Regions from separate parts of the Clostridium sp. CM027 genome, predicted to be linked through region 4. Evidence: riboswitches for the same ligand, from Rfam matches in the RefSeq annotation. Region 4 holds a riboswitch; each other region holds the start of a gene.
What was found. Region 4 has a riboswitch for cobalamin ahead of KTC92_RS16620 (cobyric acid synthase). Riboswitches for the same ligand answer to the same signal wherever they lie in the genome.
Positions count from the first base shown of each region.

Region 1 (4,480 bases), 1.4 Mb from region 4:
ATTTGCTCCAACTCTCTTTGCAATATCGCCACCAACACTGTCTTCCCCATAAATTCGATATGTTCCGTTTTTTTCCACTTCTAGGATTACTGTTTTAACAGCTTCTTTTCCTCTAACAAAGCCCTTAGCCTTTTCAATTTCCTTTCTCATTGTATTAACTATTTCATTAGCTCTATCCTCTACATTGAAAATTTTACCCATATTTAAAATATCATCATATTCATTTTGCAGCGTATTTGGTTTAATAACACCACTGTTTTGTGACATATATGTATTTATCCCTCTTTCATGCCAAAAACCTACATCCCCAAGATTTTTTTCACCAAATACAGAATACCAGCTCAATATGAAATCAGGTTGTAATGCAATAACCTCCTCTTTTGCGGGTGCTTTTCCATAATACTTCAACTTGCTGAAAGAACTTTTATATTCATCTTTAACATCATGATCTAACCCAGATGCTGCAATTATCTTATCCTGCAATCCTAATGCTAATAATGTTTCTATTGAATTCTGATATACTGCAACAACCTTTTCTGGTGATTTTTCAAAAGTAAGTTTAACAGGTTGCTTAGAATAATTATATGTTGTGATTGTAACAGGGTAATGTGAGGACTGTTTATTACTATTTTCTACTTTAGTTTCTCTTTTAGGTACGGTTGATTCCTCTTTATTGCTACATCCAGTTGCTCCAAATGCCATAAATACTGATAAAATCATAATTATTATCTTTTTCATTTAAATTTTCTCTCCTTTGTTTATAGCTTGCATACTATGATATATTCGTTGATATTGCAGCTTCGCAGAATATGATTTAATGGGTGCCTTCTACTTCTATATGATACGCTTTAAACATACTCCATTCTTATTACTAAATTTATCTAATATATGTTTTTTGCATCTACCCTTCGATCTACTATGTCTAAAAACTCTTCTAGCTTCATTCCACTTTTCAGAGCTCCCTCTAGTCCTAAGTCAATGAATTTTATTATTTTATTTTTAATTTCCCAAGATATAAAATCTTCAGTTACAAACGTTCCCTTCCCTTGATGAGCTTTCAAAGCCCCCTCTTGTTCCAAGTCATTATATGCAGTGCTTACAGTATTTCTGCTTACTTTTAAAATTTTAGATAATTCTCTTTCTGTAGGTAATTTTGTTCCAACTTTGAGAGTTCCTTTTTCTATTTTATCTATAATCTGTTGTTTAATTTGAATATAAAGTGGCACTCCACTTCTTCTATTTATTATAACGTCAATAAAAATCCCTCCCAAAGCATATTGAATTAATCGACTAATTCACTCCAATCATTGACACGACCTCTTAATCATTAAATCATCGCCTGCGGTGCTGCTAAATCTTCTTTTCCACTCTTTGATTAATTCTTTCCTAAATTTAGGGTGAGCTATATTTATTAAAGCTCTCCCTCTTTCTTTTAATGTCTTTCCCCTTAGTTCCGCTATACCATACTCGGTAACTACATAATGAACATCCGTCCTTGATGTCGATGCTGTAGCTTCATTATCTATTAATGGAACTATTCTAGAAACCTTACCATTAAAATCTGTTGATAGAACTGCTATTATCGCTTTACCACCTTTTGATTTATTTGCACCTCTAATAAAATCTACTTGTTCGTAGGCTCCACTAAATTGTTTTAATTCTATAGACTCTAATACTATTCGTCCCATCAAATCTATTTGTGTACATGAACTTATTGATACCATACTATCATTTTGACTTATAACATATGGATCATTTACATAATCAACAGATAACATATCTATCATTGGGTTATTATTAGCAAAATTATATAGTTTCTTTGTTCCCATTAAAACCGCAGCTACTATCTTATTTTTATGAATAGTCTTTCTCTTGTTATTTATAACTCCAGCTTCTACAAGGTCTACTACTCCATCTGATATCATCTCTGAATGTATGCCTAAATCATTTTTACCCTTTAAATTTAAAAGTATGGCATCTGGTATAGCGCCTATTCCAAGTTGTAATGTTGATCCATCCTCTATAATTAAGGAGCAGTTTCTTCCTATTTCATTTTCTGCATCTCCTATTTCACCTTTTTTTAGTTCCATAACTTTATAGTCAGCCTCTACCATATAGTCTATATCTTTAACATGTATAAAGTTATCTCCTAAAACTCTTGGCATCTTCTTATTAACTTCTGCTATAACAATATCTGCACACTCCGCAGTTACTTTAGCGTAGCCACTTGAAACTCCAAAGCTACAAAAACTATGTTCGTCAGGCTCCGAAACTTGGATTATAGCCACATTAACCTTTAAATACTCTTCTCTGAATAATCTTGGCATTTCTGAAAAAAAGCAGGTTGTTAAATCCCCTATATCACTATTTATAACTTCCCTTGCATACGTTCCTTTTCCCATACCTACCATGTGAACTACTTCTCCGTACCTTTCCTTATTTTCAGTCATAGCACCTATAACTAATTTAGGTTCTCCAACTGCATGACCAACAATTACCCGATCCCCAGCTTTTATTTTTTCTGAAGCTTCTTTAGCAGTAACTACCTTTTCTTTATATCTCACTTGCCACTCCATAATATTTCGCTCCTTGTAATTGTAAATTATTCAACAAATTGTATCACCTGTACTTTGTAGAATAATTATAATTCCTACTCCCTCACAAAAAATTAAGCCCTTTAGCATTTATGCTAAAGGACTTGATAACAATATTAACCATATTTGTAAAAACACAAAATATAAAATGCATTTTAATACAAATATGCGTCACACCCCCTATCACTCGTAGCGTTCTTGGTGCATTAATAAAGGCAGGTCTTCTGACTTTGGATCATAGTCGCTTTAATCCTTCCCAACAAAATTGTCAGTGGTATAATTTAAAGCTTCTCACCATTACAGCGGCGGGACCATTCAGGATTTCCACCCGATTCCCTTTTAAATAAGATGCAAAACATCTCATACCTTTATATGCTATATTAAATTACTTTCTTTTAAAAGTTTCTTTTAATCTCTTCCATAAAATCTTTTTTAATTGAGCTTTATTTGTAACAGAGTTTTTATTAAATTCTTTCATAATAATCCTATCGGCTTCTCTATTTCCTGTTATATTGACAATAAATTCTTTGCCTAAGTTTTTGTACATATCCATAATAATTCCCCCTTCAAACTCTAAATATCAATATTATTGACTTAATTTTAGAATTTGAGGTGGTTCTGGGAAACATCCATATGCACCTGCTCTTTTTAAATTTAAATATGCAGTATTAAATAAATCATTCAATGAAAATTTCTTTAACTTATTTATTTTGCCCATATTTATAACACCTCCCAACATCCACGTGAGTAATCAGTATTGTTCCTTATGGCAGGTCTCCTGACTTAGTATCATTGCAATTCGCATCCTTCCTATTTTATAAATAGTGGATATACAAGCGAATTTGCTCCTCATTACAGTGACGGGCTCGCACAAGATTTTCACTTGTTTCCCTTTTAATTTTAAGCTACAACTTTAAAACCATAAATCATTTATTTAATTTTCAATATAACCATGAAGATAAAGCAAACATAAGTTATGCTCGCTTTATTGTTTGACTTTATATACCAATTTTTTTATAATTAAAACTCTATACCCTCTCTAGATGGTATTCCTTCGTTAAAATAATGTTTAATATCCTTCATCTCAGTTACAAGGTTTGATTTATCTATTATAGCTTTAGGTACGTCTCTCCCTGTTAAAATCAATTCTATATTACCAGGTTTATTCTCCATTAATTCTAGTAGTTGTTCTTCACTTATTAGTTGATTGTTCAATGCTCCCATTACCTCATCCATGATAAGTATGTCGCATTTTTCTTCTTTTAATGCTTCGCTACAAAATTCATATCCCTTTTGTACCTCTTCTTTTAATTCATTTTTTTCCTCTGCATTTAATGTCCAAAAAAAACCTCTTTTTTTCTCAAACCTAAATATATTAAAAAAGGGAGCCAGTTTTTTTGCACTTTCAATTTCACCAGTTTTACTTCCCTTCAAAAATTGCACCATAAATACAGTATATCCATTTCCTGCTGCACGTACAGCTAGTCCTACAGCTGCAGTCGTTTTCCCCTTGCCATTCCCCGTATAAATTTGAACATATCCGTTTTTTAATTTCCCCATTATATTCATTTCTCCTTGTTATATCTCGTGTACAAGATAGTAAGCCTCTTGTCATAGCTATGTTTGCACATAAACTACATATAAACAATGTAGTTTATAATTTTTCATATAACTTACCTCTAAGAATCTCTAATTGCTCTTTTAACTTCCTATTCTCTTCTTCAAGTTCTTTAATCTTTTTATCCTTAGCCATTATGATAATGTCTTTAGATTTAGCTGTTTTATCATATTTAGCTCTTTGATTCATAGTCCTACTCGTTTGATTATCCCTAAGTTCCTCAATTCTTTTCTTAGTCTCTTCATTATTATAAAGAAAAGTTTTAGAA
Region 1 covers NZ_CP077725.1:2,086,634-2,091,113, forward strand. The annotation lists gene KTC92_RS09885 (ABC transporter substrate-binding protein) at 1-738, opposite strand, end outside; gene KTC92_RS09890 (GntR family transcriptional regulator) at 882-1,271, opposite strand; gene KTC92_RS09895 (acetyl-CoA hydrolase/transferase family protein) at 1,305-2,576, opposite strand; cobalamin riboswitch at 2,791-2,979, opposite strand; gene KTC92_RS09900 (hypothetical protein) at 2,980-3,147, opposite strand; gene KTC92_RS09905 (hypothetical protein) at 3,181-3,312, opposite strand; cobalamin riboswitch at 3,345-3,533, opposite strand; gene KTC92_RS09910 (cob(I)yrinic acid a,c-diamide adenosyltransferase) at 3,615-4,154, opposite strand; gene KTC92_RS09915 (DUF6262 family protein) at 4,249-4,480, opposite strand, start outside.
Region 1: linked by a shared signal. The riboswitch ahead of KTC92_RS09895 (acetyl-CoA hydrolase/transferase family protein) and the one ahead of KTC92_RS16620 (cobyric acid synthase) in region 4 are both predicted to bind cobalamin.

Region 2 (5,572 bases), 1.7 Mb from region 4:
TTCCGGTGGTAGGATTATTTATAGGAATTGTCCAGTGGATAACTTATTATATATTAATAAAAGTGCTGCCAGTAGATATTACAGCAATATTTGTAGTTATTATACCGATAGTTATTACTGGAGGATTACATGTGGATGGACTTGGAGATACTTGTGATGGTTTCTTTTCGTTTAAAGGAGACAAACATAAAATAATAGAAATTATGAAGGACAGCACAGTAGGCACTTATGCAACTATTGCTATAGTATTTGATATGTTAGCACGATATGCAGCGGTCTGCACTATCATAGGAAAGAATTTACCACTCATATTAATTGCAACGCCAATAATTGCAAGATTTACCGTTGTTTTTATATCTTTTATTGGTAAGAATGCTAAAGAAACAGGCTCGGGTAATATATTTATTGGAAATATTGACATCAAAAGGGTGGTAATTTCAGGTATTATAACTATTGTATTTGGAACCTTATTAATAGGATTTAACAAAAGTGTTATATTGATACTATCAGCGTTACTTTTAAGTTTCCTATTTAATAAGTTTTGCGAGAGTAAAATTACGGGACTTACGGGAGATAGCTTAGGAGCTAATAATGAATTAGTTGAAATTCTAACTATGATCTTATTTATAGCAATAAGTTAAGGTAAGATAATGGGGACGGTTAACAATTATTTATATTATAATTGGGTGCAAGTTGTTTATGGAAACTTGTACCTTTTTATCGTTGAATTAATTTATTGAACACTAATTTTAATTATTTTTATATTATACATAAGTAAAATGTATATTTTTGATACTTGTCCATGTTTATTAAATGCATATATCCATCTGTTATTCTAATTTTTTTTATTTAATATAACAGATTTAATAAATAGGTAGGTTAAAGTAAATAATTAGAATGAATTTTAATGATTGTCATTAAGTTATTAATCATAATATTGAAGATTATATTAATAAATTATTACTAAGCATAACGTTTAATAAAATCCATGATAATATTCTCATATTTATCTTCTGTTCCAATTAATTCGATGCCAATAGTGCTTAATTTTGATACTCTAGCCTGTGTAATGTTTCCAAGAGTGCTGGATATATCGCTAGATTTAAAATTACAGAGGCTCCTCATTAGAACAACGGTTAAGGCTTTTGCCCGTACAAGCTTTCTGCTGTACTTCATATAAAGATGAGTCTTTGATACATTCATCTTTGACGCTATATATTCTATTATATCTTCTGGCTTAAAGTTCCTTACAAGTATTTTTCGTTCACATTTATACTCTGATTTTTCATCTTTAAATTCTATTTCTTGTTTTAATTTTTCTCCATTACAGCGAAAGACAAGATTATAGTAATTCTTTCTTGCATTTTTTAGGTTATTACCAAAAGAGCTCATAATAAATCCATAATCAACTAATTTAAAAGAATCATGTCTTTTTCCTAAAAATATGGCTAGACTAGAAAAAGCATATTTTTCAGGACAATTTTTATATTCATCTATATCCGTAGGATTATTGTGTATATATAGAGATAAAGTCTTCAAATATCGTTCATTATTAACTATTTTACTCTTAAATCTATCTTTAAAAAGATGTCCTTCCCTTTTATATTTTTTATTAAAGTACATTGCATAAGAAAAATTTATTCCATGCATTGCCTTTGATATATCAGTGCCATTAGCATCAATCATTAAATGAGAATGGTTATCCATAAGACAGTAACCGTAGATTTTAAAATTATAGAGATATTTATACTTTTTTACAAGTGATAAATACTTGTTCTTATCCTCATCATCCTTGAATAAATTTATTTCGCTGATACTTTTGCACATAATATGAAATATCGAGTCATCTGTTTTTTCTCTTGCCTTTCTTGGCATTAAAATCACCCTTCCTCATAGATTTTTATTTGAATTATTGCCTATGAATCGGGATGATATTCATAATCTTAAGCTAATATATATATAAATAATTTAAATAGTTGTTAACCGTCCCTAACTATTTTTCTGAATCATTTTTTTGCCTATTAAACTAAGGAGACACTCTAAATATTGACAGTACGGCTTAAATATAATAAACTAGAATTAATAGAGAATTGAATATGATTTTAGGTGCCTTGAAATAGGTGAAAAGGGAATGCGGTTTAAATCCGCAGCAGCCCCCGCTACTGTAATTGATGAAAAACTTTTAAATGCTACTTCGTAAATTAAAAATGAGGAAGGATAATTAAAGGAAGAATCAAAAGCCAGGAGACCTGCCTAAATGATGTTAACAAGCTTTCGGAGGGAAAGAACTATTTAATTATGGATTAATTAAAAAGTAGTCGCTATCGTATGCGTACTATTTTTTTTGTTTTAAAAAGCATTATATGTAAATGTTATGATAGATTTCGGAAAATATTTAGCAAGGTGGATGATCGAAATGAAGAAGGCAATTTTAATTGTAAGTTTTGGAACAACACATGAAGATGCAAGAAAAGTAACTATCGATGCAATAGAAGATAAAATAAGACATACTTTTGAAGATTATGATATAAGAAGAGCATTTACTTCACATATTATTCTTAGAGTACTTAAGAATAGGGATAATATTCATGTAGATACTCCAGAAGAAGCTTTGGAAAAGTTAAAAAGCGAAGGATATAATGAGGTAATTGTTCAGCCTTTGCATGTTATTCCTGGAGTAGAATTTGATTATATAAATAATGTAGTTAATAGATACAAAGAATGTAAAGCATTTAAAAATATCTTAATAGGAAGACCTCTTTTATGTTTTAAGGGTGAAGAAGCAGGCGTGCCAGATGATTACTCAATAATGGTGGATGCTCTATCAAAGCAATTGCAACCAATGGATACAGTAATTTTGATGGGGCATGGTACAAACCATATTGCAAATGCAGTATATTGCTGTTTTGAAAGCGTTTTAAGGGATAGAGGTTTTAACAATGTCCATGTAGCAACCGTGGAAGGGTATCCAACTTTGGAAAGAGTAATACCTAATGTTACGACTCAGAGTATTAGCGAAGTCACTTTAATGCCACTACTGCTCGTAGCAGGAGACCATGCCAAGAATGACATGGCGGGAGATGCAGAGGACTCCTGGAAGAGTATTTTAGAGGCAAAAGGGTTTAAAGTTAAAATATATCTGCATGGGTTAGGGGAAAATAGTGACGTTCAAGACATTTATATACAGCACATTAATGATGTAATTAATGAAAAGTTTAAGAATGTAGGGAAAACACATAAGGGAAATTAAAATTCTGCGTAAGTTATAAGTAACAAAAGTACGGTAGATGTGAGTTACAAGTAGAAAGGAAGGTATTCAATGATACATGGTGGAGATGTTTATACTAATGGATTACTTGAGGGGCGAGAATTAATAGATTACAGTTCTAATATTAATCCATTAGGGGTTCCTAAAAGTTTCACTGATAACATTAGTGAAGCCGTAGATGCTTTAACAAGATATCCAGATATTCAATATAGGGAGGTATTGAAAGAATTAAAAGAATACATTGATTGCCCAAAAGAATATTTTGTTTTAGGAAATGGGGCTGCAGAAATAATTGACTTAGTTATAGCTTGTCATAAAAATCTACTAATTGTGGTGCCATCTTTTGTAGAGTACGAAATTGATGCTAAAAAGTGGAATTGTAGTATAGAGTATTCTTATTTAAAAGAGAAGATTAATGAGAATACCTTATTAAAGCATGAATATGCTGAGCTTTCCTATGATTATGAGGATATTCTTAATAGATTACAGAGTGTAGAAGGTGTGGTTTTAGGTAATCCGAATAACCCCAATGGCAATATCATAAATAAGGCTGAGTTTCAAAAAATTCTTGAATATTGTGAATGTAACGACAAAGTCATAATAATAGATGAGGCTTTTATAGAATTTACTGGAGATTCACAGCACAGTTTCAGTGAAAAAGTTAAAACATACAAATGTTTATTTATAATAAGAGCATTAACCAAATTTTTTGCGATGCCTGGTATAAGGTTTGGGTATGGAATAAGTAGTAACGTAGACCTATTAAAAAAAGTTAAAGAAAAACAAAACCCCTGGAACATAAACTGTTTTGCAGAAATGGCTGCACGTCATGTGTTAAAAGATAACGTTTATATTGAAAAAAGCAAAGAGTGGATAAGAGCGGAAAGGCCTAGGTTTATAAGATCACTTGAAAATATTTCATTTATAGATAAAGTGTATTTAACCTATGGAAATTATGTATTATGCAAATTAAAAGGACTGGACTCAGAGGCACTTTATAAACTATGCCTAGCTCAAGGATTTGTTATAAGAAAAGCAGATAATTTTAGAGGACTAGATAAACAATATGTAAGGCTTGCTATTAAGGATAATGATAGGAATAGAAAATTGATTCAGTGTTTGAAAAACTTAGAATTGATAGTGAAAACATTGGGGACAGTTAACAACTAATTGCACATTAGGGGATAGTCCGCAAAAGGATGTGAATATAAATGAAGAGTATAGTCATAGCTTCAGATTCAAGTGGTGGTGGTAAGACCACAGTAACACTCGGAATTATGAAAGCGTTTAAAAATAGGGGATTTGAGATACAAGGGTATAAAGTAGGACCTGATTATATAGACTCAGCTTTTCATACAAAGATAACAGGTAAAGGTTCAAGAAATTTGGATTTGTATCTTATGGGAGAGGCGGGAGTTAAGGCTAGCTTTTCTAGAGGATGCGGAGAATTGGGTGTAGTCGAAGGTGTAATGGGTTTATATGATGGAAAAGGCATAAATACATCCTATTCTACGTATCACGTGTCAAAGGTTTTAGACTTGCCTATCATACTTGTATTGTCTCCAAAGGCTCAGGTAGCAACCCTCTGTGCAGAAATTAATGGAATAGTAAATTTTAAAGATGCGAATATAAAGGGCATAATACTAAATAATATAACAGAAAATTATTATAAGTTACTTAAGGCAGCAATTAAAGAAAACTGTAACTTGAAAGTGTTAGGCTATCTTCCAAAAGATGAACGATTAAGCTTAAAAAGTAGGCACTTAGGGCTAATTCAAAGCAGTGAAACAGAGGATTTAGATGAGAAAATTGAAATCTGTGCCAAGTTATTAGAAAAGCATTTGGATATGGATTTATTGTTAGAACAATTTAAAGAAAGTGAAAGGCATATAGATGATTTCCATGTGGAGAATAAGGGGAAAAGGATAGCTGTAGCCTATGACAAGGCCTTTAGTTTTTATTATAAAGAAAATTTAGAGCTTCTAGAGGAAATGGGACAAGTTATATATTTTAGTCCAATTAAAGATAAGAAGCTACCCAGTAATATTGGTTTTCTTTACATAGGTGGAGGGTACCCTGAGGTTTTTATAAAGGAGCTATCTGAAAATACATCAATGCTTGGCAGTATAAAAAAAGCTCTTGATAATGGGCTACACTGTTACGCCGAATGTGGAGGATTAATGTATCTTACTGAGGGAGAAAAACTGCAAGGCGAAGAAAAAATATCACATAATACTGTTGGCTTTTTTAAGGGGTATTACACCTTAACAAAAAAGCTTCAGAACTTTGGGTATGCAGAAATAA
Region 2 covers NZ_CP077725.1:1,814,476-1,820,047, reverse strand. The annotation lists gene cobS (adenosylcobinamide-GDP ribazoletransferase) at 1-641, shown strand, start outside; gene KTC92_RS08670 (transposase) at 964-1,875, opposite strand; cobalamin riboswitch at 2,088-2,272, shown strand; gene KTC92_RS08665 (sirohydrochlorin cobaltochelatase) at 2,417-3,250, shown strand; gene KTC92_RS08660 (histidinol-phosphate transaminase) at 3,320-4,438, shown strand; gene KTC92_RS08655 (cobyrinate a,c-diamide synthase) at 4,480-5,572, shown strand, end outside.
Region 2: linked by a shared signal. The riboswitch ahead of KTC92_RS08665 (sirohydrochlorin cobaltochelatase) and the one ahead of KTC92_RS16620 (cobyric acid synthase) in region 4 are both predicted to bind cobalamin.

Region 3 (5,572 bases), 1.4 Mb from region 4:
AATGTTTTTCCAGGACGCGCAAATCTCTCCAAAAAAATCTGATGGCAAATACCGTTTCCAGGCCTTGAAAAATGAATTCCATATTTTTCTGAAACCGATTGTAAAAATCGGTGATCATCAGCATTTTTAAAGTCCGTCTGCAACGTATTGTGATCCACAAAACTCACACTCAGCTCAGTTCTGATACGTTTTATACCAATAGCTTCAAATTGTAAGTAAGCCATTGTCCCAGTGGCATCCTGTGTCAATGTGTGATCAATTTTAAGAGCTACTTCCTCACCTGCCTTAGGTATACCTTCTACAATATGTTCCTTCAATATCTTTTCGGTAATTGTTCCTAACATCTTATTTCCCCCTTGTTTTTAATTTTAAATAATAAGCCTTTTATTTTAACTCCCATAAACTACCAATATATTGTTTACTTGCATTAATAGCCTAATATATCCCCCCATTTATATTTATATATTAAGCAATAACCGCGCCAACTATATAATTTATTATTTCTTTAATAGCTAAACCCTTTAAAGTTCTATACTTAAGCCTTATTAACAAATTTTTCATAAGATTGTTTTCCTTATAATCATATTGTTAAATTGCGACCTTTTTCAACTTATTGAATCAACCCCTTCAAACTAGGGCATATGCAAAAATGCATACAAATGAATTTTGCATACTTTTATTCATAAAAAAAAGAAAACTCTTTAAACTTTAGTATAAGTTTAAAGAGTTTTCTTTTAATTTTACTTATTATATTTCTGCCTTTTTCTAACTAATGTAGATGGATTAACCCCCAAAGCCTTTGCTGCCATTCTTATATTTCCATAACGTCTCATTGCATCGTCGATTATCTCCTCTTCTATAATTCGAATTATATCCTTCAAATTATGTCCTTTTATACTTAAATTACTTATACTAAATTCTATTTCATTTCTTTTATAGCTTTTTCTTATATATTTAGGAAGATATTTTGTAATTATAATTTTGTTATCACTCATAACTAAAGATCTTTCAACTATATTTTTAAGTTCTCTTATATTGCCTGGCCAAGAGTAAGCCTTTAAACAATCTAAAGCCTCATCACTAAAATAACTTTTCAATCCATACATTTCATTTATTTCTTCCATGAAAAACTTTATGAGTGGTACAATATCTCCATTTCTTTCTCTAAGAGGAGGTATGTTTATAGGAAAAACACTAAGTCTATAGTATAAATCCTCTCTAAATAAGTTTTTCTTTATCATTTCCTTTAAATTTTTGTTTGTTGCCGCTATTATCCTAACATCCACCTTTACTGTCTTTAATCCGCCTATCCTTTCTATCTCATGTTCTTGTACAACCCTTAAAAGTTCAACCTGAGCCTCTTGTGATAACTCTCCAACCTCATCTAAAAATATAGTTCCCTTATCAGCAAGCTCAAATAGTCCTATCTTCCCCTGCTTATTTGCGCCTGTAAAAGCTCCTGCTTCATATCCAAAAAGCACAGATTCTATTAAGTTTTTAGGTATCGCACCACAATTTATAACAACGAACGATTCCTTTTTTCTTAAGCTATTATAATGTATATACTTAGCAATTCCTTCTTTTCCAACTCCTGTTTCCCCTTGAACAAGAACTGTGGTATTCACCCTAGAAACCTTGTTTGCCATCTTTATTACTTCTATCATATTATTATCTTCTATTATCATTTTACTTATATTAAAAATATCATTTTTTATTCTTTCCGCAGTCTTTTCTTCTATATTATCTAAACTTCCACTCACAATATATATTATCCCCTTTAAACAAATTCTCTCTATTAGTTATACAATTTCATTCATGCAATCTTTATTTAATCAAATAAAGCACCGATATTTCTGAGATTTTCATAAAAATTAAACAGCTAATTTACTTTGAATTAAATATACATGAAATTCATATTTAATGTGTTAACGATTTAAATCCGTATCCAAAAACTTCATAAATATTATTCACTGTTACAAAAGCATCCTTATCAACAAATCTTATGAATCTTTTAAGTATTATAAACTCACTTCTTCCTACTATAACCACAACAACTTCTTTATTCTCATCTGAAAAATCCCCTACTCCGTTATATACAGTAGATGTTTTATCTAGCTCTTCTCTTATATATTTTCTTATCTTATCGCTGTTCTTACTTATAATTGTAACTTCTTTGCACACATTTATTCCATCTATGATGTGATCTATAAGAAAACCATTAATTATAACTCCAAGCATTGCATATAATGATAGCTTAACTCCAAAAGCAAAAACTGCCATTAAAATTATAATTAAATCACACATTAAAACTCCTTTTCCTAAATTTATATAGAAAAATTCATTTAATATCTTAGCTAATATATCTGTCCCCCCTGTTGAAGCATTTTGATTAAATACTATAGCTGTACCTATTCCTGATATTAGTATTCCAAATATAAGTTCCAGTAAAATATCTCCTGTAATTGAATTATTAATAGGTATAAACTTTTGAAATACAATTATAATACCTCCTACACCAAAGCTTGCATACACACTTTTCCCACCAAAACTCTTTCCTATAGCAATAAATGCCATTGCAAACAAAATAAGGTTTATTATAATCATTATCCAACCTACGGATAATCGCCCTGTAAATTTATTTATAACTATTGCTAATCCATTCGCCCCACCTGTCGCTAAATTATTTGGCATTAAAAAGAAATATAAACCTGCTGATACCATAAACATTCCTATGTTTATAAGCACAAATTCCTTTATCTTTGTTTTCATAATATGCCTCCTTATAATTATCAATTGTATTACCTATCCTCTGTAAAATAATCATAATTTCTTTCTCAACGAAAAATTAAGCCCTTTAGCATTTATGCTAAGGGCTTGATAATAATACCAACCATATTTGTAAAAAATGCAAAATTTAAAATGCATTTTCATACAAATATGCGTCACACCCCCTATCACTCGTAGCGTTATTGGTGTATTAATAAAGGCAGGTCTTCTGACTTTGGATCACAGTCGCTTTAATCCTTCCCAACAAAATTGTCAGTGGTATAATTTAAAGCTTCTCACCATTACAGCGGCGGGACCGTTCAGGCTTTTCACCTGGTTCCCTTTTAAATGAAATGCAAAACATCTCATACCTTTAAGTTCAATATTAAGTTAAATAAACTATATTATTCCATGATTCAAGTATACATTTAAAATACTTAATTGTCAAAATTTCTTTAGTAAAAATTCAGTGTTCTATTTGAATTTTTTTGAAAAATGAGTAATTATGTTTGATTTTATAACACCTACATAAGATAAGTAATTTATTTAATTTTATAACCTACAATGTTATCGATTAACTTAACTATATTTATCTAGTATTTAATCATTCACACAAACTTGGCCTTTAGAATTTAAACTTTCTTTTTTTCCAGTAAGCTGTAATAGACGCACAAGGGACAGGTCTCGGTCAAACAATCATAAAAAAACTCCGTAAAGAAATTGACCTAGATATCTATATTATTGCACTTGGTACAAATACATTCGCTTGTTCAAATATGGTAAGAACCGGTGCAAATATTGGTATAACTGGTGAGGAATCAATTTGCTCATTTTGCAAGAAAAATAAAATCGATAGTATAATCGTTCCAATTGGAATAATATGTAGTTGTGGCATTAACGGTGAAATTACTCCCATGATTGCCACGTCAATATTTAATATGGATTGTACTAAATATATACTTCCACTACAAAAACATGGTATTTATATCCCAGGCACAAGGAATATGCAAATCAAAGATATAATTGAAGAAATTGTACTTGATATAAAAAGTTATATAAAATATCATTTTATATAAGAAGGTTTATACATAATATTTAAAATACCAGTTTCTTTATCCTCTGTAACTTTAGCATCAACCTCATACAAAGACTTTATTAATTCTTTGGTTAAGACTTCTGTTGGTGTTCCATAACTAACAATTTTACCTGCTTTCATGGCATAAATTTTATCACAATATAAAGCACCAATATTTAAATCATGAATAGCAGATATAACTGTGACCCCAAGTCCCTTTACAGTAGCCATAAACTGAAGCTGATACTTTATATCTAGATGATTTGTAGGTTCATCTAGAATAAGACATTCTGTTTTTTGTGCCAAGGCTCTTGCAAGAATTATTCTTTGCTTTTCTCCCCCTGATAAGGTTGAAAAGCTTCGTTTAGCATACTCTGTCATACCCACTTTTTCTAAAGACTCTTCCATAATTATATAATCCTGTGCATTATCTTTTTCTATAAACTTTTTATGCGGTGCTCGTCCCATTAGAACCATATCAGAAACAGTAAAATCAAAATTATAATTATTATGTTGAGACACCACAGCCATTTTTTTTGCACTTTCTCTCATAGAAAACTCTTTAATATTTTTATCATCCAAAAATACAGTTCCTGTAGAAGGCTGTAGGGTTCGATATATACATTTTAAAAGTGTACTTTTACCACTTCCATTAGGTCCTATAATGCCTACGAATTCTTTTTTCTTTGCATGTATGCTTAACCCCTTCAAAATATGACTTCCACCTAAATAAGTTTCTACATCTAAAGTCTTTATTTCCATCAATTATCACCTCCAAATCCATATGATTTACTTACCATAAGATATATACAGATTGGGGCACCAATCATAGAAATTAATATTCCTATAGGAAGTTCACTTCCAGGTATTATAATTCTGGATAAAACATCTGCCCAAACCAAAAATATAGCTCCTGTTAATGCAGATAGTAGAATAATTCTTTTATGATCTGTTCCAAATATCATTCTTATAAGATGAGGGATAATAAGTCCCACAAATCCAATAATCCCTGATGAGTATACAATGAATCCAATTACAACTGATGTAATTATAAGATAAAATTGTCGATACTTCTGAAGGTCTGTACCTAAAGTTATAGAAACTTCATCACCAAGTAGCATTAAATTAAGCGTTCTATATTGAGTAATAAAAAATAGTGTAGCTACTATTACAACCGGAATAATTATCCTTATATTTTGCCATTCTGCGCCTGCAAGGCTTCCCATAAGCCAGTATGTTATACTCTGCATACCCTCTCTATCATTAGCGAAGTATACAATAAAACTTGAAAATGCTGAACACACACTACTTAATGCCATACCCGCCAGCAAAAGCTTTGTTGAATTAGCTCTCCCATTTACATTTGCAAGGGTTAATACAAGTATTGATATTGCAAACGCTCCTAGAAAAGCACATATCCCTACATAATTACTGCCAAAAAAAACACCTACCCCAAGCATGATAGCTAAGGTAGCACCTAACGACGCTCCTGAAGAAATACCTAATATATAAGGATCTGCTAATGGATTTTTTACAATCGCTTGCATTATGACCCCGCATACTGAAAGACCTATTCCAACAGCAACTGCCAAAATAATTCTTGGAAGCCTTATAAACCATACAATATCATGTATCGCACCACTTGATAAAAACTTTGCATCACCAATGTTAAATAACTTATATATTATGATTTCATATACATTTTTTATAGAAATCTCAACAGAGCCCATA
Region 3 covers NZ_CP077725.1:2,080,665-2,086,236, forward strand. The annotation lists gene KTC92_RS09855 (aconitate hydratase) at 1-344, opposite strand, end outside; gene KTC92_RS09860 (sigma-54-dependent Fis family transcriptional regulator) at 741-1,760, opposite strand; gene KTC92_RS09865 (YitT family protein) at 1,918-2,769, opposite strand; cobalamin riboswitch at 2,968-3,156, opposite strand; gene KTC92_RS09870 (DUF3842 family protein) at 3,429-3,842, shown strand; gene KTC92_RS09875 (ABC transporter ATP-binding protein) at 3,830-4,603, opposite strand; gene KTC92_RS09880 (iron ABC transporter permease) at 4,603-5,572, opposite strand, start outside.
Region 3: linked by a shared signal. The riboswitch ahead of KTC92_RS09865 (YitT family protein) and the one ahead of KTC92_RS16620 (cobyric acid synthase) in region 4 are both predicted to bind cobalamin.

Region 4 (5,572 bases):
TCCACGCATTCCTTAGACCTCCCCTTCAAATGTTCCTCCTTTAACACCTCTATAGCTTTGTTTACATAGGCATTTGAAGTACTCTTCAAAAGTATCTCTGCTAATTTTTCATTATCCTTAGTCTCTTTCTTGTGCTTAAAAGTCTCTAGTCTTTCTTTGTAAACACCTTCACCATTGTGTTTTAACTTTTTTATAAAAGGCGATAACTCTTCCATGGTTTTCCACTCTATATACTCTTTTATAGCTTCATCCACAATGTATCTATTATCCCTCATAGAGGCTTCACGTCTTTTGTAGTTGGCATCATGGATATCGCCTAACATATCTATGTCATACACTTCATATAAGGGGTTTTCACTTACTATTTCTTCAATGTCCCTTGGTACAGCTAAATCAAATAATAATAAGTGTTTGCTCGGTAACTCCTTTAAGTGAACCACAGTATGAGGGGCCGTTGTACAAGATATAACACAATCCACCTTTTCATAATATTTATGTATGTCGTTAAACGGTATCATTTTCACCCTCGGATCTTCTATATTAGCCTTATGAATATCCCTAACTGCAATATATAGTAAATTTATTTTCCCCTCTAGTATATATTTTGAAGTTAATTCTCCTACCGCTCCATAGCCTAAAATCATAAAATTTTTGTGTCCCCTATCTATTGCTTCTTTAACTACCATAGAAGATGAAGAAACCGGTATCTCACTTATTTTAGATTTATTTCTAAACTTCTTGCCACAAGCGATAGCATTTTCAAAAAGTCTTTGAAGTTCCTTTTTAGTTGATTTTGAACCTTTTGCAGCTTCATAAGCATCCCTAACTTGCCCTAAAATTTGGTCCTCTCCAAGTAATAGTGAATCAAACCCACAGACCACATCCATTAAATGTTGTATTGCTTTTTCTTCCTTATAATTTTCTACACACTTTATTAAAGACCTATCCCAATTTAATGCCTTAAAAATCTTATCAACAATCTCTTCATCCTTAGATTTAAAATATATCTCTGTCCTGTTGCAGGTACTTAAAATAACTGCCTCTTCGCAAATATTTAAAAGTTCCTCTAAGCACTTTCCTTGGCGTTTTGGTATAATTGAGAGTTTTTCTCTAATTTCTATTTTCACATCATGCTTTAGCCCTATAAGTTGTATCATTATATCATCTCCAAAAATACATCACTATTACTAATATTTCATATATACGCATATTTCATATAACATGCATATTATTATTAAATAAAACATTGCCCCATACATTAATTTTATTGTATCTATTATATGTTCTTTCCCCAAATCGTTTATTTTGTTTCCTATTGTTGGTTTATACATTTTTTCTCCAAAATATTCATTCGTACCACCTAGTCTAACTCCCATAGCCCCCGCTGCTGCTCCTTCTGGATAAGCACAATTAGGACTTTTATGATTTTTTCTATCTCTTATCATCACTTTTATACTGCAAGCAATATTTCCTCGAACAAGTGGTGATGCCAAACAGATTAAAAATCCTGTTATTCTTGCTGGTATAAAATTAAATACATCGTCTGTTTTAGCTGGAAAGAAACCAATATATTTATATTTTTCATTCATATATCCAAGCATTGAATCCATGGTATTTATGCCCTTATACATCATAGCTAAAGGTGCTCCCCCTAATAATGCATAGAGAATAGGGGCTATAACACCATCTGCTGTATTCTCTGCAATGGTCTCCACATCAGCTCTTACTATTTCATACTCAGTAAGGGTTTTTGTATCTCTCCCTACAAGGTACGATAATTTAACTCTTGCGTCATAAATATCATTATTAACTAAAGAATCATAAACCTTCTTACCTTCTTTATGAAGGCATCTAGCAGCTATTGTAGTCCAAAGCAATATTATATTGAGAATATGGTACAACCAAAAAAACTTATTAGAAATCCTCAAAATTATAAAAGGCACTAAAAAACTAGAAAGTGCTACTATAACTACAATAATTCCGCCAAAAACTTTAATTTGACCATTAGTTTTACATATCGTTCTGCCTAACTTATCTAATTTAGAAATAAGCTTTCCTATATAAATCACCGGATGTTTAAACCAATATGGATCTCCAATTAATAAGTCTAACATTACCGCTAAAATTAAATCTATTATGTTCGTCTGAAATAGTATTGCCATTTTAATTCCTCACTATCTTATACTGTTATAATTTTTTAAATAGTTGTTAACTGTCCCTAACTTTTTCTTTTTATTCCTATGATTTTATAGATTGAATCCATATCTACATTATCTCTAACTATATCTGCTAGCTTGTCTAATTCTTTTTCTCTTAGATTTTCATAAACCTTAGATTTTTTAGGTTCCATAGCTTTTTTTACCCTTAAAGTATTAATCATATGTTCTCTAAACTCTACTCCATCAAAAACTCCATGAATATATGTACCCATAACATTTCCACCTGCATTTATTGCTCCATCGAAGGATGACGTATCAGAACCATTCTTATCATAGATTTCAAAAAGTGGTTTTGCATTATGACCATATTTACAAATTCCCATATGTATTTCGTAACCATAAGTTTCTATACTAGTATCCCTAATGTTAATGCTACGAGCCTTTACTCTTGTAGTTATTTTCTCATCTTCAAATATTGTGTCTACGTCTAAAAGCTTCATACCCTCTGTTTCTTTTGAATTTCCCTCTAAGCCATTAGGGTCACTTAAGCTATTTCCTAACATTTGATAGCCTCCACAAATGCCTAATACGTTACCTTGTACACTATATTGCTGAACCGCTTCTGCAAGTCCCGAATTTCTTAAAGAAATTAAATCATCAATAGTATTTTTTGTTCCCGGTATGATAAGGAGGTCTGGTGTGCCCAATTCTCCTTTAGTTGTAACAAATCTAACTGATACATCTTCTTCAGCCTTTAATGCGTCTAAATCCGTAAAATTCGATATATGTGGAAGCTTTATTACAGCAATATCAATAGGTGCAGTAATTTTTTTGTTAAATTCTACTGCACCATCTTCATCTTCGAGTTCCAATCTAAAATAAGGAACTACTCCTGCACATGGAATATGTATAATATCCTCAAGCATTGTAAGTCCTGGCTTTAAGATTTCTAAATCTCCTCTAAACTTATTAATAATAGTGGCTTTAACTCTTTTTTTCTCGGCCTCATTAAGCAAAAGCAAAGTCCCTGCTAGTGACGCAAATACTCCACCCTTATCTATATCTCCTGCGAGTATCACAGGTGCATCTATAAGTTCCGCCATTCCCATATTCACTATATCTCTATCTCTTAAATTAATTTCTGCTGGGCTACCTGCTCCTTCCATTACTATAATATCAAACTTCTTCTCTAATTCTTCAAACTGCTTTTTTAACATGTCTTTGAATTCCAATTTCATATTATGATATTCCATAGCTGTACTATTCCCAAAAACCTTTCCATTAACGATAATTTGGCACTTTTTATCCGAGGTAGGTTTTAATAAAATCGGATTCATATATACCTCTGGCTCCAATCCTGCCGCATAGGCTTGAAGCACCTGCGCACGTCCCATTTCTTTTCCATCCAATGTAATATAAGAATTCAATGACATATTCTGTGACTTAAAAGGACATACTGAAAACCCATCTTGCACAAAAATTCTGCAAAGTGCTGTTACTAATATGCTTTTTCCTACTGATGAAGCGGTTCCTTGAACCATTACTTTAGCCATTACTATTTCTCCTTTCTTCCTGCTTGTATTCTTATTTGGCACACAACAAAAAAACAGCAAGCTTGCGCACCTGCTGTTATGTACAAATTTTTCATTGCACTAACTTGAATTCTACAGTTCTTTCCCGCCGAAAGCTTAATATTACTAATTTAGGCAGGTCTCCTGGCTCTTGATACACTTTCTCTTATCACTTTCCCTTTCAGGTAGTTATAAAAGATTTTCTCTCAATTACAGTAGCGGGGGCTGCTGTGGAATTACACCACATTCCCTTTTCACCTTACTAATCATATACTAAAGTAGCTGCATCCACTTTAGTGGCTGATTAATAATAGGCACCTAAACAAATCTATTCATTTTTAACTAATATAATTCATAATTTTCATTTTTAAAATTTTCAATTTAATACATTTCTATGTAATTAAGTTTATAGCATTATGTTAATCCTGTCAATAAATAAGAATCTAAAATGCTTAAGTCTCATATGGTTATAAGTTATCTCCTGCGAAGCTGCAACAGTTCCACAGGAGATGCATTAATTCGCTAAATTAATTTTGCCTGTAGAAACATAGCTTGTTTGCCTATTTCTGTGAATTTAGCTTCATATTCTGTAACTACGTTATCTTTAAAATCACTCTTATGCAAATCATAGGTTGAAAATAATATTTCAAACCCACACTCTTTGAAATAATCTACCGATTCTTCGAATAACTCTGTATCATCTGTTTTGAACCAAACTTCAGATCCCGGTTTTAAGAATTTCTTATAGCTCGTCAAGAACTTAGTATGAGTTAATCTTCTTTTATTATGTCTGTCTTTTGGCCAAGGATTACAAAAATTTATATAAATTCTGCTTATCTCATCTTTTGCAAACACATCATCAATAAGCATAATGTTCATTGGCATAAGACGTACATTTATGTCTTGTTCCCCTTCAACTTCTCTTACTTCTATAACTTTTCTAAGGGCAAATACCAGAACCTCATCTTTTAAATCAATGCCTACAAAATTGATATCGAGATCTCTCCTGGACTTTTCTGATATAAATCTACCTTTACCGCAACCTAGTTCTAGATGAATTGCATTGTTATTTTTAAACTCTTCATTCCATTTTCCTTTGTGATCATATTGGTCAGTTATTACAATATGACTAGTTTCCAGCTCTGGCCTAGCCCAATATTTTTTTCTTAAGCGCATATATTTTTCTCCTTACATTCTAAATAATAAAAAATCACTATATGATTTTCTTAGCTTTATATTAATATTAAAACATCCCTGCAATATTTAAAAATTGTTTAAATAACCATAACCCTGGCGCTTGCACGATATAAGTAAAAACTGATTGTCCACCAGGTAATATAGGCAATATTAACACCATAAATATTAAGAATTGATACCTATAAATTGTATCTGGTAAATTGTAAAAAAACTTTGGGAACAAATCCCTAACTATATGAGATCCATCAAATCCCGGTATTGGCACTAAATTAAGAAAAAACAAAATACAATTTAGGTACCCTGTAATTATTAAAATTTGGCTAATAATAGTATATAATCCACCATGAATTGGTGGAAATTTCGAAAATAACACAGTAAGAATTGCAAATACAAACCCTAGAATTAGATTAGCAATTGGGCCTGCAACTGAAACTTTCAAATCATCCTTATAATAATTTTTAAATGCACTAGGATTTGTCTGAACAGGCTTTGCCCAACCAAACCCTACTAATATAATCATAAGAAATCCCATTGGATCTATATGTGCGATTGGATTCAGCGTAAGTCTCCCTTGAAATCGTGGAGTTTTGTCTCCTAACCTATCTGCTACGATAGCATGCGCATACTCATGAAAAGTAAATGCTA
Region 4 covers NZ_CP077725.1:3,487,921-3,493,492, reverse strand. The annotation lists gene KTC92_RS16635 (NAD(P)-dependent oxidoreductase) at 1-9, opposite strand, end outside; gene hemA (glutamyl-tRNA reductase) at 1-1,157, opposite strand, end outside; gene cbiB (adenosylcobinamide-phosphate synthase CbiB) at 1,188-2,138, opposite strand; gene KTC92_RS16620 (cobyric acid synthase) at 2,219-3,712, opposite strand; cobalamin riboswitch at 3,847-4,023, opposite strand; gene trmB (tRNA (guanosine(46)-N7)-methyltransferase TrmB) at 4,253-4,906, opposite strand; gene KTC92_RS16610 (site-2 protease family protein) at 4,974-5,572, opposite strand, start outside.